3 regions of the Clostridium sp. ETTB3 genome follow, and region 2 is predicted to be linked to each of the others. Evidence: riboswitches for the same ligand, from Rfam matches in the RefSeq annotation. Region 2 holds a riboswitch; each other region holds the start of a gene.
The links. Region 2 has a riboswitch for lysine ahead of lysA (diaminopimelate decarboxylase). Riboswitches for the same ligand answer to the same signal wherever they lie in the genome.
Positions count from the first base shown of each region.

Region 1: another riboswitch for lysine. It lies ahead of ACUN06_RS00485 (Na+/H+ antiporter NhaC family protein); the one in region 2 lies ahead of lysA (diaminopimelate decarboxylase).
Region 3: another riboswitch for lysine. It lies ahead of ACUN06_RS06300 (aspartate-semialdehyde dehydrogenase); the one in region 2 lies ahead of lysA (diaminopimelate decarboxylase).

Region 1 covers NZ_CP199832.1:99,702-105,456, reverse strand. Annotated here, with positions in the region: gene ACUN06_RS00490 (FUSC family protein) at 28-525, shown strand; gene ACUN06_RS00485 (Na+/H+ antiporter NhaC family protein) at 921-2,636, opposite strand; lysine riboswitch at 2,753-2,929, opposite strand; gene ACUN06_RS00480 (aminopeptidase P family protein) at 3,003-4,259, opposite strand; gene ACUN06_RS00475 (ACT domain-containing protein) at 4,290-4,730, opposite strand; gene ACUN06_RS00470 (spore maturation protein) at 4,882-5,406, opposite strand; gene ACUN06_RS00465 (nucleoside recognition domain-containing protein) at 5,425-5,755, opposite strand, start outside.
Region 2 covers NZ_CP199832.1:2,597,247-2,603,001, forward strand. Annotated here, with positions in the region: gene ftsH (ATP-dependent zinc metalloprotease FtsH) at 1-383, opposite strand, end outside; gene lepB (signal peptidase I) at 428-949, opposite strand; gene ACUN06_RS12415 (DUF3006 domain-containing protein) at 946-1,173, opposite strand; gene lysA (diaminopimelate decarboxylase) at 1,492-2,784, opposite strand; lysine riboswitch at 2,998-3,164, opposite strand; gene ACUN06_RS12425 (beta/alpha barrel domain-containing protein) at 3,309-3,983, opposite strand; partial or broken gene ACUN06_RS12430 (DNA/RNA nuclease SfsA) at 4,142-4,508, opposite strand; gene ACUN06_RS12435 (PTS transporter subunit EIIC) at 5,226-5,755, shown strand, end outside.
Region 3 covers NZ_CP199832.1:1,293,450-1,299,204, forward strand. Annotated here, with positions in the region: gene dapB (4-hydroxy-tetrahydrodipicolinate reductase) at 1-691, opposite strand, end outside; gene dapA (4-hydroxy-tetrahydrodipicolinate synthase) at 706-1,584, opposite strand; gene ACUN06_RS06300 (aspartate-semialdehyde dehydrogenase) at 1,595-2,590, opposite strand; lysine riboswitch at 2,765-2,937, opposite strand; gene ACUN06_RS06305 (small, acid-soluble spore protein, alpha/beta type) at 3,132-3,383, shown strand; gene ACUN06_RS06310 (class I SAM-dependent DNA methyltransferase) at 3,489-4,226, shown strand; gene hslO (Hsp33 family molecular chaperone HslO) at 4,243-5,127, shown strand; partial or broken gene ACUN06_RS06320 (transposase) at 5,153-5,395, opposite strand; gene ACUN06_RS06325 (hypothetical protein) at 5,647-5,755, opposite strand, start outside.

The DNA.
Region 1 (5,755 bases), 330 kb from region 2:
ATATCTAAGGAGATAGGAGGCTTAATTATGAAAAATTTAAAACTACCTAAAATTGGACTTAGAACAATAAAATCTGGTATAGCTGTTTTTATATGCTTAGCACTATTACCTAGTGAGCCATTCTTTGCGTGTCTTACAGCTATAATATGCTTGCAAGACACTGTATATAACTCAATTCATATGGGTATAAACAGAGGTGCTGGAACTATACTGGGAGCTTGTTTTGGTTTAATATTCTTATTCTTTTTTAGAACACTAGAAAATTATATTAGCAATCATTTTATTTCAAAACTACTTATATACATAATTATTTCTCTTGGAATTATTTTAATGATTTATTTATGTAATATTTTAAAAAGACCTGGAGCTATAAACATAACTTGCATAGCATTTTTAGGAGTAACTACTGCACATGCATATAGTGACCCTTTATATTATGCAACTAATAGAATAATAGAAACATTGCTTGGAATAGTAATTTCAATATTAGTTAATAAACTTATAACTCCACCACCCCATAAATAATAAAAATATCATTATTGGCTCATCTTTTATTAGATGAGTTTTTTATTAATATCATTGAATAAAATAATGTTAGCAATATCAATGCTTATGATGCCATTAATCACTTCAGTTTAAATTCATTACATAAAAATTTATATGCTCATGGAAATGCTGCTAATAATACATTAATACAAGTTGCAAGTTCAATTGGAACTTCTATTATAATAACTTTAATGAGTAAGGTAAGTACTTCCTCTAGATATACATATACAGCAAAAACTCAAGTTCATGGAATTAATGTTTTATTTTTTGCTAAAAAGGGGCTGTACACTAATTATTTAGTGCAACAGCCCCATCTACAACTACTAACTACAAACTACTAACTAGAAAAATTCCTTTTTTATTTTACTTATTACTTAAGCTTCTTCAACCTTTTTACCAAATAATTGAACCCCTATAAATAATGCTATTAAGGAAAGTGGTAATACTACATATACTGGCACTCCAAATCCTGCTGGAATATATCCAAATAATATAGTTATTATAGCAACAAATACTGAATACCATATTTGAGTTTTAACATGTTCAATATGATTACATCCTGCTCCCATTGAAGAAAGTATTGTTGTATCAGATATTGGTGAACAATGATCCCCAAAAATAGCTCCTGTTAATACTGCACTTGTAGAAACTACTACAAATGACATATCTGGATTTATTGAATAAGCTAATGGAATTGCAAGTGGCATTAATATACTCATTGTTCCATAAGCTGTTCCTGTTGAAAATGAAATTACTGCTCCTAAAACAAATATTAAACTTGGTAATAAAAATGCTGGTATTGCTCCCTTTAATACCTCAACTAAATAATATGCAGTTCCAAGTTCTTTAATTACAGATCCTAATGACCAAGCTAATATTAATATAACACCTGTTATTATTAATCCTTTCATTCCATCAACCCAAACTTCAATAGCTTCACTTAAAGTAAATATCTTCTTTGCAACACCCATGCCTATAGCAACTATTGACGCAAATAATGCAGATTGGAATAATGCTATTGATGAATCCGAAGCAGCAAATGCTTCCATTATTCCCTTAAATGAAAATGGTGAATTCATCATAATTTCTTGTGCTGTTGATGGTTCGCCACCCATTATTGTACTATATCCACTATAATAAAATGCTATTAATGCAGAAATTATTAATGCTCCTATTGGAATAATTGCATTCCATATACTAAGCTTAATTCCTTCTTTTGGTTCTAATTCATCCATTTGAGATGATGATTCAGCTGCAATTTCTTCACTTAAATTCTTACTTTTATTTCTTGCCGCAATTTCAGCTTTTCTCATTGGTCCAAATTCTTTTAATGTTAATGCTGTTATTACTATAAACGCAAGAATTAATATGTTATAAAACCTATATGGTATTGTTTTAAGAAACACTCCAAATCCACTTTCATCTATGCCTATAGAACTAAATGCATCTCCAATTAAACTTACTTCTAATCCAATCCAAGTAGAAATAATAGCAAGTCCAGCTACTGGAGCTGCCGTAGCATCTATAATGAATGCTAATCTTTCTCTTGACATTTTCATTTTATCTGCAACTGGCCTCATTATTGGCCCAACAATTAATGAATTTGCATAATCATCAAAAAATACACATAATCCTAAAAGCCATGTAGTTAATTGTGTGCTTTTTACAGTTTTCGCCTTTTTAGCTAATGCTTCTGCTATAGCCTTTGCTCCACCCATTTTTGCAACTAAATTAATTATTCCTCCAATTGCTAATACTTGAAGAACTATTCCAGCATTCCATGGATCAGCTAATGAATTTAATGCTCTATTTACAAAATCTAAAAATGCATGTATAAAGGCTTCAAACACATTATATCCTGAAAGGCTAATTAAAAAACTTCCCGATAAAATTCCTATAAATAATGAAATAACAACATTTTTTGTCATAAAAGCTAATATAATTGCTACTAATGGTGGAAGCAATGTCCATAATCCAAACTTATCTGAATTTCCCACAACTACTTCGACTTCTTCTGCAAATGTGATTGATGTTGAAAAAATAAATATCAACATCGTAAGTAATAATACTTTATAACTCCTTTTTTTCATTTTCTTTCCCCCTATTTGTATAAAAGTGAATACTAAAAGCACCTTAACACACAAAAAAAGACCTTGAGTTAACACTCAAGGTCTTTCATATGCAAAAAAATACAATATTACAAGTCTTAAATGATAGCTCAACACAAAAACATTTTTGTGACAGTAATACATATATTTTATGTATTCCCAGCTATACAACCTTAAAGCATCAGTTGTATGCTTCGGCGATTGATCCTTTCTTATTGAATCATAGTGCTTTCCTCATCAATAATACTATTAACTATCGCGCCTCTACCCTAATTTATTCACTTTTGTTATTTACAAATATATTATATAATCTATTTAATATATTTTCAATACAATTTTATATATATATTATTTGGTAAACTTATTCATAAAGTTTTCAATATCATCCACACTCTTTATAATATCACTAGATAAATTAATAACCCCTTCATTTGTTACTAATATATCATCTTCAATTCTAATTCCTATACCCTCTTCTTGGATATATATTCCTGGCTCTACTGTAAATACAACTCCTGGTTCAAATATAATATCTCTATGAGGTGTTTCAATATCATGAGTATCCATTCCTAAACTATGTCCAATACTATGATAATAGTATTTTCTAACTTCACTTTTATCCTTTATTAAGCCAAGTTTTATACATTCTTCTGCAATTAAATCTGTTGCTTTTTCATTAATATCTTTATATTTCATTCCAGGCTTAATTAAATTTATTATTTCTTCATTAACTTTTAAAACAGAATTATATACTTCTTTTTGTCTTTCAGTAAATTTTCCACTTATAGGGAAAGTTCTTGTTATATCAGCATTGTAACAATTATATTCTGCACCTAAATCAAAAAGAATTAAATCTCCATCTTTTAACTTTGAATTATTTTCTACATAATGTAATGTTGTAGCATTTTTCCCTGCTGCTGCTATTGTTGTAAAAGCCAAATCTGTTGCGCCCTTAATTTTACAGTTAAAATCAAAATATGCTTCTAATTCATATTCCTTCATACCACTACGACATTCAGTCATTAATTTTTCAATTCCACTTTTAGTTATTTCTATAGCTTTCTTTATTTTTTCAACTTCTTGTGGTGATTTTTTTAATCTTAATTCACCAATTTTGCTATAAATATTATTTACTCTTATTTGTGGATACTTATTCATCATCTCATTTGCAAACTTATGTGAAATAGTTCCTTCTGTATCAGCACTCATTCTTTCTAAATCTAAATAAAGATTAATTTCATCTTTCATAGTTATCATTTTATGAATATCTGAATTAAATTGACTTTTAAACTTCACTTCATCAACATCTGTAATTTCTTTAGCTTCTTCTTTCCTTAAACTCTTTCCTATCCACTTTTCTAATTCTAAATCTATATCTTTAATATAAAATTTAGAAAATTTCATTCCATTAATTTTTGACATAACTAATATATGTTCTTCTTCTTTTACTCCTGTTAAATAATAAAAGTTCCTATTTGGAGTAAATGGATAAGTTTGATCTCCAGTTTTTTGAATTGCTTTTCCAGCAAATAAAATTACAATTGAGTTATCCTTAATTTTATCTAAAAGATTATTTCTATTAAATTTATAAATATTTTTTTTCATAGCCCTATCTCCTTGTAAATTATTTTTTTATTATTCTGCTGCTAATAATTTAACACTTCTAACATTAGGTAACGAATTTAATCTTTTAGCTAATTGACTTATACTTTTTTCCATATGAGAAATATCTATAGTAACAGTAATATTAGCTGATAAGTTTATTGGTATATCTTGATTTATTGTTAATATATTTCCCTTATAAAATGCAATACAATCAAGTACTTTAGATAATGTGCCAGATTTATGTGTCATTAAAATTATTAGTGTAACTTTTTTTGACTGCATATCCTGTCCCATTGGAAATACATCATCTTTATATTTATAGTACGTACTTCTGCTAATTCCAACTAATTTTATAGCTTCACTTATATCTTTTGCATTGCCAAGTTCAATATTCTCCTTAACTTCAATTACCTTTTTAAATATCTCTGGTAATGATTTTTCATTTACAATGTAAAATTTATCTTCCCCCATAATCATTCTCCATTCGATTTTATTTTAGTAATATTATACAACCAAAAAATTTAAATTCCAATAGAATTCCAATTTTCTTTTCAGATTTATGCAATTGAATAAATATTTTTGAATCACCTTTAATATTTTACATTATATTTTTTAAATAATTTTAAAGAATAAAATTTTTTACCATTAGTATTGCCATAATAATAGCAGTCATATCAGCCATTATTGCTGCCCAAACTGTATGCCTTGTTTTCTTTATTTTAACAGCTCCAAAGTATACAGTTATAGTATAAAATATTGTCTCTGTAGTTCCCATAATTACTGAAGCAACTAATCCAATTGGAGAATCAGCTCCATAACTTTTTAAAATATCAGTAAAAACTCCCATTGCTCCACTACCTGAAAGTGGCTTAATTAATACTAATGGTACAATTTCTTTAGGCAAATCTATTAACTTACAAAGGGGTGAAACTGCATTATTTAACATATCTAAAAGATTTGATTCTCTAAATATTTGAACTGCAATTATCATAGCTAAAAGATAAGGAAAAATATTAACACAAACCTTTAACCCTTCTTTAGCCCCTTCAATAAACCATTCATATACTTTTCTACCTTTTATCATTCCATAAGTAATAATAATTAAAACTATTATTGGAATAATACTCCTTGTTATATAACTAAACACTAATATCACCTCATAAATTTAAAAATACCTTTGTAAAATCTTACAGCAAATAACCCCAACAATAGCTGCTGTACCAGTAGATATTATTGCAGGCAATATTATAGCTCCAGGATTTGTAGAACCTGCTGCTGCTCTTATAGATAATACTGTTGATGGAACCAATTGAATACAAGCAGCATTTAACACTAAAAATAAAGCCATATCATTGCTTGCTACACCTTTCTTAGTATTTAATCTATCCATTTCTTCCATTGCTTTAATTCCAAAAGGTGTTGCTGCATTTCCAAGTCCCATCATATTTGCTGTTATATTCATAACTATAGCTCCTAATACTTTTTCATCCTTAGCT
Region 2 (5,755 bases):
AATGGTAATACATTTATTATTATAAAATCCATAAACACTGATTGTTGTTTGGTTATTTCTGGATAATATTCTACATTATTATCTATTAATAACTTTATTAAATCAGGATTATCTGCATTTCCTGTATATAAAACTTTTCCTTTCATTTCACTTGAATCTTGTGGTGTGATTACAAGTGCTGTTCCATCTACTGTAACTTTCTTTACTTCCTTATTTTCAACCATTTTAACAAATTCATTATATGAAATTTCTTTAGTAGTTAACATTTCTTTTGCAGTTGAAAATGAATATAAGAATAAGAAAGCTACTACAACATATATTAACAAGAATTTGCCATTCTTTTTCTTGTCTCCATCTTTTCTATTATTTACATTATTATTCATATTTTTTTAATCTCCTACTAATCCTAAAATCTTTCTCAAAACTCTTATTTTATTTTTCCAAATTCACTCCAAGGATATACTTTTATTTGAGCCTTTCCTTTTATTTTACTACCATCAATATACGGATTTTCCCAATACCTTGAATCTAATGACCAGTATCTATTATCTCCTAAGAAAAAATACTTACCTTCAGGTACTTCGAATTCTCCACTATAATTATCTGCAGTTCCTATGTAATTTTCTTTTAGTGTTTCACCATTTACAGTTACAATCCCATCTTTGATAACTACCTTATCACCTGGTAATCCTATTAATCTTTTAATCATATCTTCATTTTTTTCATCTGAATGAAACACCACTATATCTCCACGCTTAAGTTTTTCTGGATTATGAATTCTTGTAACAAATAATCTATCACCAACATTTAATGTTGGAACCATAGATTCAGATGGAATTTTAACCTTAAAAATTAAAAACTTATTAATTAAAAATGCTAATACTAATGCTATTAATATTGGTACAACCCATTCAGTAAAGAAATTTGTTTTTTTTAATTCTATTCTCACTCTTCCCACATACCTTTCATTAAAATGCTTATTTCTTTTTTTCTCTTGTTAGTTGCTTCTATGTTTACTTTAGGTAAATTATTTTCATTTATAATTACTACATCACCTTCATTAGGTTTAATACAAAATGAATTTATATTTTTTGAAATTATATTATGATTCTCATCTTCTAAGATAACATAATCTTCTTCTATCCTATCAATTATAAATTTTTGTTCCTTCATATATACTATACTAACCCTCTTTTCCTATATATATAATATAGATTATTAATTAAAATCTACATATGTTGGATAGTTATATTAAGTATACCATATTTATATAATAACTAATAGTATTACTCTTCATTATATACATTTATTATGTCAATTTTGTTACAACAAAAAATTTTATTAACGCTATATATATTTTATATATATTTTAATTTATTATAATATTGTAATAAAAAAATAGCCATACCTAAATTTGATATAGCTACTTATATATAATCTTTATAAATTCTTAAAATTTTATTTTCATTAATATACAAAGTTGAAAACTCTTTAAATTTCTAAAGCTAAAAGTTCTTCATAACTTTGTCTTTTAGATACAACTCTTACAATACCATCCTTAACAAATATTACAGGAGCTTTAGGATTCTTATTATAATTACTTGACATTGAAAATCCATATGCACCAGTTGAAAATACAGCAAGAATATCACCTATTTCAGGATTTTGAATACATATATCATCAATAAATACATCTCCTGATTCACAACATTTTCCTGCTATAGCTACTCTTGTATCTAATTTTTCATTCATCTTATTTGCAATTGCCATTTCATATTTTGCTCCATATAAAGCAGGTCTTATATTATCAGTCATCCCTCCATCTACAGAAACGTAAGTCCTTACACCTTGTATATTTTTAATTGCTCCAATTGTATAAAGTGTAATTCCAGCATTTCCAACTATTGATCTTCCTGGTTCTATCGTTAATATAGGTTTTTCTACATTTAAATTTGAACATACCTCATCAACTTTTTTCAATATTACTTTACAATACTCTTTTATTGATTTTGGATTATCCCCATCAGTATAATGTATACCAAATCCACCACCTAAATCTAATTCGTGTATAGTATATCCAGTCTGTTCTTTAATTTCTTTTATAAACTTCATCATAATTTCAACAGCATCTTCATAAGGTTCTGTTTCAAAAATTTGGGAGCCTATATGACAGTGTAATCCCTTTAAATTTAAATTTTCACAATCTAATGCATGTTTTACTGCCTCCATAATTGTTTCTCCAACTGGAGCAAATCCAAATTTAGAATCTATTTGTCCTGTCTTTATATACTCATGAGTATGAGCTTCTATTCCTGGTGTTAATCTTAAATAAATATCTTGTATCTTATTACATCTTTTTGATTCTTTATTTAACATTTTCATTTCACTTAAATTATCTACAACAAATCTTCCAACACCAAGTTTAACACCTAATTCAATTTCCCCTCTGCTTTTATTATTTCCATGGAAATATACTTTATTTAAAGGAAATCCAGCTTTATAAGCAGTAAATAACTCTCCCCCTGATACTACATCTAAATAAAGCCCCTGTTCTTCTACTAATTTACACATTGCCTTTGTCAAAAAAGCCTTTCCAGCATAAGCTACCTTATTATTTTCTTCCTTACATTTAAAATTATCATAGTAATCTTTACAAGTATTTATCAATAACTTCTCATCCATTACATATAATGGAGATCCAAATTCTCTAACTAAATGACTACAACTAACACCTCCTACTAATAATTCATTGTTTTTAACTTTCATTGCCCCAAATAATTTCATTATTATACCTCCAATAATCTATTTAATTAGAAGCCATTTATTATAAACCTCATTCATAAACTATTTAAAAATTATATTTAATCTAAAAATTATTAACTTTTATTTAAAATAACGATAAAAAACTACCCATATAAAAACCTATAAGGGTAGTTTACTTATTAAAATGCAAGTTTTATTCACAAAATAAACTCAATTTTTTTGATTGAATAATTGCACCTTTTTAGCACTCCACTTTCGTGACAGTTATGCATATGTTATATACATACCCAGAAATACCCCTTTACATAAAATATTCCTTCGGCTACTATACCTTTCATAAATTATCATAGCCCGTCAGCTCCAATTTATTACTATTTATAAATAGCACCTCTAACATAGGTTTTTTATAAAATTTTATTTAAATAATTAAAATAACATATTTTCATCAATAATAAATCTATTATATATGATATGTACATTGTTATTAATATGATACCATATTATTTAAATTATTCAACCATATTTTATTTTTTATTATAATTTTTCTATAAACTTCTATATTTATCCATCAAACTACTCATAGTATCTCCATTTGTTGGTGGTGTATAAGTTATAGCATTTGCACCTGCCTCTATTGTTTTTCTTATCGTTTCTTCATTTGGTCCACCTGTAGCTATTACTGGGAAGTTTGGAAATTCTTCTTTTATTTTTCTAACTATATTTGGAGTATCTTTTCCACCTGAAACATTTAATATTGTTGCTCCAGATTCTATTCTTTTTCTTATGTCTTCGTTAATAGATACTACTGTAACTATTAATGGTATATCTATAGTTTCCCTAATTCTTGAAACAACTTCATTTGAAGTAGGTGCATTTACAACTACTCCCATAGCCCCTTTAAATTCTGCATCTAATGCTAAATTAACTACCCTCTTTCCTTGAGTTATTCCTCCCCCAACTCCACAAAAGACTGGCACATCTGCTGCCATTACTAATGCTGATGTTATTAACGGCTGAGGAGTAAATGGATATACTGCAATTATTGCATCTGCATTTGTATTTCTAATTATTGCAACATCTGTTGTAAATAGTAAAGATTTTATTCTTTTGCCAAAAATTTTTATCCCTGAACAATCCCTAATACATGAAGGCACTTCTACAACATGACTTCTTAAAAGTCCTTTTATTTCAGGCACATTTTTATGTCTCTTATTCTCCATCTAAACACTCCTAACACTAATTTTATAGATATAATTATACTATTTAAATTTAATATTTAAAGAACTTTAAGTTAATATTATTTCTACTTCTTCATTTATTTCTATTCCATCTTCCGTTACTATACAATTATATTCAAAAATATCCACATCATTTTTGCTCCTAAATCGTTAGAAATCTTAAAATCAAATCTACTTTTTCCAAAGGTCTTCTCTCTTAAAATATTTGTATATTTAACAAGTTTCTTTATTTTTTAAAGCTTCTTCTACAACTTTATTAGGTATTTGAGAATCCATACTTATTAATTTATTTGCCTTATAAACAGCAATTAAATCATATTGAGTTTTCCTAGTAGGATTATTTTCCTCTCTTAAAAATACAGTATACCCCTCTACAAGCAATTCTCCACATCTTCCAGTATTAGGTACATGTGCTGTTATTTCTTCTTCTTCTAATTTAACTACTGCATTAAATCTATTGGGTCTATTTATAAACTCTGCTTTTTTTACATTTTTATTATATTTCATTTTATATAACTCACCCCTTTAGAATTTTTGTATATTACATTTTTCTATATCTTTTAATAAAAGTTATCCACAAACTTTAATTACATATTGCCGTATTTTTATTTGAATATTTAACTTATTATCAAGTTATCCACAACTTTTATCCACAATTCTGTGGATATTGTTGATAACTTTATTTTTTAGAATGTAAGTTCGCATTATTTGTTCTACAAACTTTTCATATTTTTTACATTACCCACTATATAGTTGTTTATTTTTATAATAACCTAATATATTGTGTCAATACTATAAAAAAGTTTTCAACATTTTTTAGATTTTATCCACAATCTGTGGATAACTTTTGTTTAAATCTCAATTCAAATTTTACCTTTTCCTTATAATTTACTAAATATCTATTTTTATAATAATTAAAATAGATATTTATTGCTATAAATCCACTTATTAAATAATTCCTTATTATATTTTTCAAAAAAGCTTTACATTAAATTTAGATTATGTTATTATATGTAATGTAATCTAATAATTAGTGTGTTACTGGTAATGCAGGCAAGGCTTAAATATGTATAAATTGTTGTTTATTCCAAAATGATACTTAGGGATAATTGTATAATTTATAGATATTTGAGCCTTTTTTATTGTTTAATTACAATATTCTATCAAGCTCATGCTATTATGTTTATTTAATTTAAAATATAAATTCTAGGAGGAATAATCACAATGATGCAATTTTTACAAAGAATTGGTAAAGCTATAATGCTTCCAATTGCTGCCCTTCCAATTGCAGGTATATTACTTGGTATCGGTGGTGCTTTCTTAGGTATCGCAACTTTACAAGATGCCCCTGCAATCTATAAAGGATTAATTAGTTTTGTTAACATTCCTGCAGTTACTGCTGTATTAACAGTTATGAAAAATGTAGGAGATATCGTATTTGGTAACTTACCAATATTATTTGCTGTTGGTGTTGCTGTTGGTTTAGCAAAAAAAGATAAAGGTACTGCTGCTTTAGCATCTGTATTTGGATTCTTTGTAATGAACCAAGTTATATCTACACTTTTATCTTTAGGTGTTACTCAATTAGGAGTTGTTACTCCTGATTCAGTTGGTAATTACGGTTCATATGTTACTACTAATGTTGGTATATTTACATTAAATATGTCAGTATTCGGTGGTATAATTACTGGTTTAATAACAGCTTTATTACACAATAAATTCCATACTATTCAATTACCAGCTATTATAGGATT
Region 3 (5,755 bases), 1.3 Mb from region 2:
CACATGCTTTTAATGCACCTATTGCAAAAACATCTCTTGAAATAGCTTTATGAGATAATTCAATAACTTCACCTGTACCAGCAAATATTACATCATGATCTCCAACAATAGAACCACCTCTTACAGCGTGAATTCCAATTTCATTTTTTTCTCTTTTTTTATGACCATCTCTACCATGAACATAATGAGTTTCTTCACTTATTGAATCCTTGATTGTATCAGCTAAAAGTAAAGCTGTACCACTAGGTGAATCTAATTTTTGGTTATGATGTTTTTCTATAATTTCAATATCGTAATTTCCATATAATAAAGGAGTTACTTTTCTTAATAAAGAATTAATTAAATTAATTCCTAAAGACATATTAGCAGATTTAAATAAAGGTAAAGTTTTACTTTTTTCATTTATTAAATCTAAATCTGCTTGATTATATCCAGTTGAACAAATTACTAAAGGTTTTTTTGTTTTTTCTGTTAATTTTAATAAACCATGTAATGTACTTACATTAGAAAAATCTAAAAGTACATCATATTTTATATTAACCTCTTCAGGTGTTTTAAATATAGGATAACTTAATTCTTGTGGAAATTTATCTATACCTCCAATTATTTCTAAATTTGGAAATTCATTTACCAAATTAGATATAACAGTACCCATTTTTCCACAACAACCGCTTAATAGTATTTTAACCATAAAATAAACTCCCTTTATACTAAATTATATTTTTTTAGTGTATTAACTAAAGTTTCTTCATTTTTAGTATCCATTTTATAAAGTGGTAATCTTAGTTTTCCAACATTCATTCCCATTATATTCATTGCTGTTTTTACTGGAATAGGATTTGTTTCAATGAATAAATCATTTATTAAATTTAAATACTTTAATTGTAAAGTAGTTGCATCGGAACAATTACCATCTAAATAAAATTGACACATCTCATGCATAGTTTTTGGAATGATATTTGCAGCAACAGATATTACTCCAATCCCCCCCAGAGACATTATTGGAACTATTTGATCATCATTTCCAGAATAAATATCTATTTTATCTCCACATAAAGCTTTCATCTTAGCAACTTGACTTAAATCACCACTTGCTTCTTTAATAGCTACTACATTATTAAGTTGTGTTAATCTTAATAATGTAGTCGGAGTTATATTCATATTTGTTCTACTTGGTACATTATATAATATTATTGGTGTTTTTACAGCATCATTAATTGCTTTAAAATGCATAAATAACCCTTCAGAATTTGTTTTATTATAGTAAGGTGTAATAACTAGTAAACCATCAACACCAACACTTTCTGCATAAAGACTCATTTCTATAGAAGTTTTGGTATTATTCCCACCAGTACCAGCAATAACAGGAATTCTTTTATTTACAGTATCAACTGTAAATTTAATAGCTTCCTTTTTTTCTTGTTCTGTCATTGTAGTAGCTTCACCAGTTGTACCACAAACGATGATAGCATCAGTAGATTCCTTTATATGCCATTCAATCAAATATTTGAACTTTTCAAAATCTATACCATTTTCATTAAATGGTGTAATTATAGCTACACCAGAGCCTTTAAAAATTGACATTATATTCCTCCTAAAGCCAGTTATTATTAATTAATACTTCGGCAATTTGTACAGCGTTTAATGCTGCTCCTTTTCTTATGTTATCAGCAACAACCCATAAATTTAGACCATTTTCTACACTAAAATCACGTCTTATTCTTCCAATATAAACATCATCTTTACCAGAAATTTCTAATGGGGTTGGATATTTTAATTCATTAACATTATCATATAATGTTAAGCCAGGTGTATTTTCAAAAAGTGTAAATATATCTTTTAATTCAAATGGATTGTTTAATTCAACATTTATACTTTCACTATGACTATTTAAAACAGGTACTCTTACAGTTGTAGCAGTTATTCTTAAATTTTCATCATGTAAAATTTTTCTTGTTTCATTAATCATTTTTTCTTCTTCCTTAGTATATCCATTATCTAAAAATACGTCTATGTGAGGAAGACAGTTACCTGCTATTGGATAAGGAAATTTTTTTGGAGCAATTCCTTTTAGGCCATCTTCTAAATCTGCAATACCTTGCATTCCAGCACCTGAAACAGCTTGGTAAGTTGAATAAATAATTCTTTTTATTCCATACTTATCTGCTAAAGCTTTTAATGGCACCATTGCTTGAATAGTAGAACAATTTGGATTAGCAATAATTCCATTATGATTTTTTAAATCCTCAGGATTTACTTCAGGAACCACTAAAGGAACAGTTTTATCCATTCTCCAAGCACTTGAATTATCTATAACAACTGATCCATAAGCTGAAAAAATAGGAGCAAACTTTAAGCTTATATCTCCACCTGCTGAAAATAAAGCAATATCTATTTTTTTATTTTTAATATTTTCTTCACAAGTATTTTCAACTAGATATTTTTGACCTTTAAATTCTAAATATGATCCAGCAGATCTTTGAGAAGCAAAAAGATATAAGTTTTTAATTGGAAAATTTCTTTCTTCTAATATTTCTAGAAATTTTCTACCTACATTACCAGTACTACCAACTATTGCAACATTGTACATTTTGGTTCCCCCTTTTTTATTCTTAATTTCTTATAAAGTATATATAAATTCAATAATAGAAAATTTTCTGTCCAAATTTAAGTTTTAATATGTGTAAATTTATTCAATAAACTTTTATTAAAAAAACCTTGAGTATCACTCAAGGTATATTGTATATATTAATACATAAAATCCTTAAATGATAGCTCACCACATAAAAATGTGACAGAAATATGCATATTATACATACCCCCAGTTATATAGCTGTAAAGCTTAGGCTATATACTTCGGCGATAAATCCTTTCTTATTATTTTAACATGCTTAAATCCATAATAATACTTTTAAGTACCGCACCTCTATCTATTTATAAACTTATATTACATAGATTATACCTTTTATATAGGAAAGTTTCAAGGAATATTTACTAATTAATGATATGCTTGATTTTTATGCTTAATTTTATTTTATGAATAGAACAAGAAAATTGCAACTAAGTATCTTGTATAAATATAAAAGATATGGGAGAAAATATTTTTAGAAATTTATATAGGGGGAATTTTTATGAGTAAAACACCACTAAAGAAGATTATTAAGTCAAAAATTAGAACTAATAAGGAGTTAACACCACAAGAAAAAATGAGAGAAAAAATAAAATATGAAATAGCAGAAGAATTGGGGTTAAGTCAAAAAGTTGATGAATGTGGATGGGGAGGACTTACATCTGAAGAAACTGGTAGAATTGGAGGAATCATGACAAAGAGAAAAAAAGAATTAAAGCTTCCAACTAATGATCAAATATTAGGAAGAAAATAATGGATTGACTTAGTATTTGTTATCATAGTAATATAAAACATAGAAATTAAAATTCTAAAAATAAGAATTTTTCTCACAATATTAAATAAGTGAGGGGGGGATATTATGGCTTATGGCGAATTTGCAAAGATATATGATGAGTTAATTAATGAAGATATAAATTATAATGAAATGGTTGATTTTATATTAAAGGTTTGTAATGAAAATAATATAAAATTTAATGATTACCTTGATATAGCTTGTGGAACTGGTAATATAACAGTGAGATTAGCTAAACATTTTAAGGATATTTATGGAGTTGATTTATCAGAAGATATGTTAAGAGAAGCTTTTGATAAACTTAAGAGTGAGCGTATTAAAGGGAAAATAATATGTCAGGATATGACGGAACTTTCTTTAAATAGAAAATTTGATTTAATAACCTCTGTATTAGACTCTACTAATTATATTACAGATATTGAAGGGTTAAAAAAATATTTTAAAGGTGTCTATGATCATTTAAAGGATGATGGAATATTTATATTTGATATTAATTCTTATTATAAATTATCTGAAATATTAGGAAATAATATTTACACATATAGTGAAGAAGAAGTTTTTTATACATGGGAAAATGTATTTGAAGAAGATTTATTGTCTATGTTTTTAACGTTTTTTGTTAAAAAAGGTGATTTATATGAAAAAATTGAAGAAGAACATATTGAAAGAGCATATAAAGAGTCTGAAATAGAAGAAATATTACAAGAATTAAATTTAAATATAATTAATAAATTCGATGGATATTTGAATAATAATGTACAAGCAAATAGTGAAAGAATAGTTTATATAGTAAAAAAGAAATAACAGTTGGAGGTTAAATATGAGTGATAAAATAATTAGAGCAGTTGCAAAAGATGGAATGATAAGAATAATTGCAGGTACTACAACTAATTTAGTTGAATATGCAAGAGAAATACATGAGTGTACACCAGTAGCTTCAGCTGCACTTGGAAGATTACTAACAGCAGGAGCATTATTAGGTTCCACATTAAAATCAAAGGATGAAGTAATGACTTTAAAAATTGATGGAAGCGGAGATGCTAATGGAGTAGTTGTTACTGCATATGAAGGTGGTAAAGTTAAGGGATATATAGGTAATCCATATGGAGATTTACCATTAAACACAAATGGCAAACTTGATGTTGGTGGATATGTAGGGAAAAATGGTCAATTATTAGTTATTAAGGATTTAGGAATGAAAGATCCTTATGTTGGTCAAGTTCCAATACATTCAGGTGAAATTGCTGAAGATTTAGCATATTATTTTACTGTATCAGAACAAACACCATCAGCTGTTTCATTAGGAGTATTAGTTGATAAGGATTATTCTATAAAGGTAGCAGGTGGATTTATAATTCAAATGTTACCAGGTGCAGATGAATTCTTAGCTGATATAATCACTTATAGATTAGAGGAAATACCGTCATTAACTACTATGCTAAATGAAGGAAAAACTATGGATGATATTTTAGATTATATCTTTGGAGATATGGACTTAAAGGTATTAGAAGAAATGACTCCAGAATTTACTTGTGATTGTAGCAGAGAAAAGGTAGAAAAAGCATTAATTTCAATAGGTGAAAAAGACTTAAGAGAAATATATGAAGATGGTAAAAACGAAGAATTAAAATGTCATTTCTGCAATAAGACATATGTATTTACACCAGAAGATATAGGTGATTTATTATCAAAAATATCTAAATAATTTCAGTTTGTTGAAAAACCTCCTGTTAAAAAAACAGAGGGGTTTTGTTTACTAGTTGTGGATAAAGTTTGAAATACATAATATAATTAAAATTACTAATATAATATGAAAATAACAAAGATAGTCTTGTTGCTATCTTTTTCATATTCTGTACTGCTGCAGTTAGCAGACATTGTTCGGACACTTTTTCGTGTCCACGGAAGCGAGCATAGCGAAGCCCATGCAGATTTTTTGAATCTGCGAAGCTTCGCTCAACCGTTTCTTTTCTTACAGAGATTGAAGAAACTTATATGACTACAATTATTTCAACTAAAGAAAGTATAGGAAAATTTAATGTGGTGAAAATGTGATTTTACATGAAAGTTTACTGGAACTAAACTTATAGTGGTGTTTTTACCCCTTACAAATGGCTTAAAACCGTAAAATTTAAAATATAAAAATGAAAAAACTGCGTAGAAGAATAATTCTGCGCAGTTTTTTCGTTTAAATAGCTTGTTTATAAAGTTTAAGAAAAGTTTATTATTCAACGTTAATTGTAAATTTATATACTATATCTCCAGTATCATACCATCTGGCAGAAACACTATATGTATATGATCCTTTTATTTCTGGTGATTTGAAAGAATAG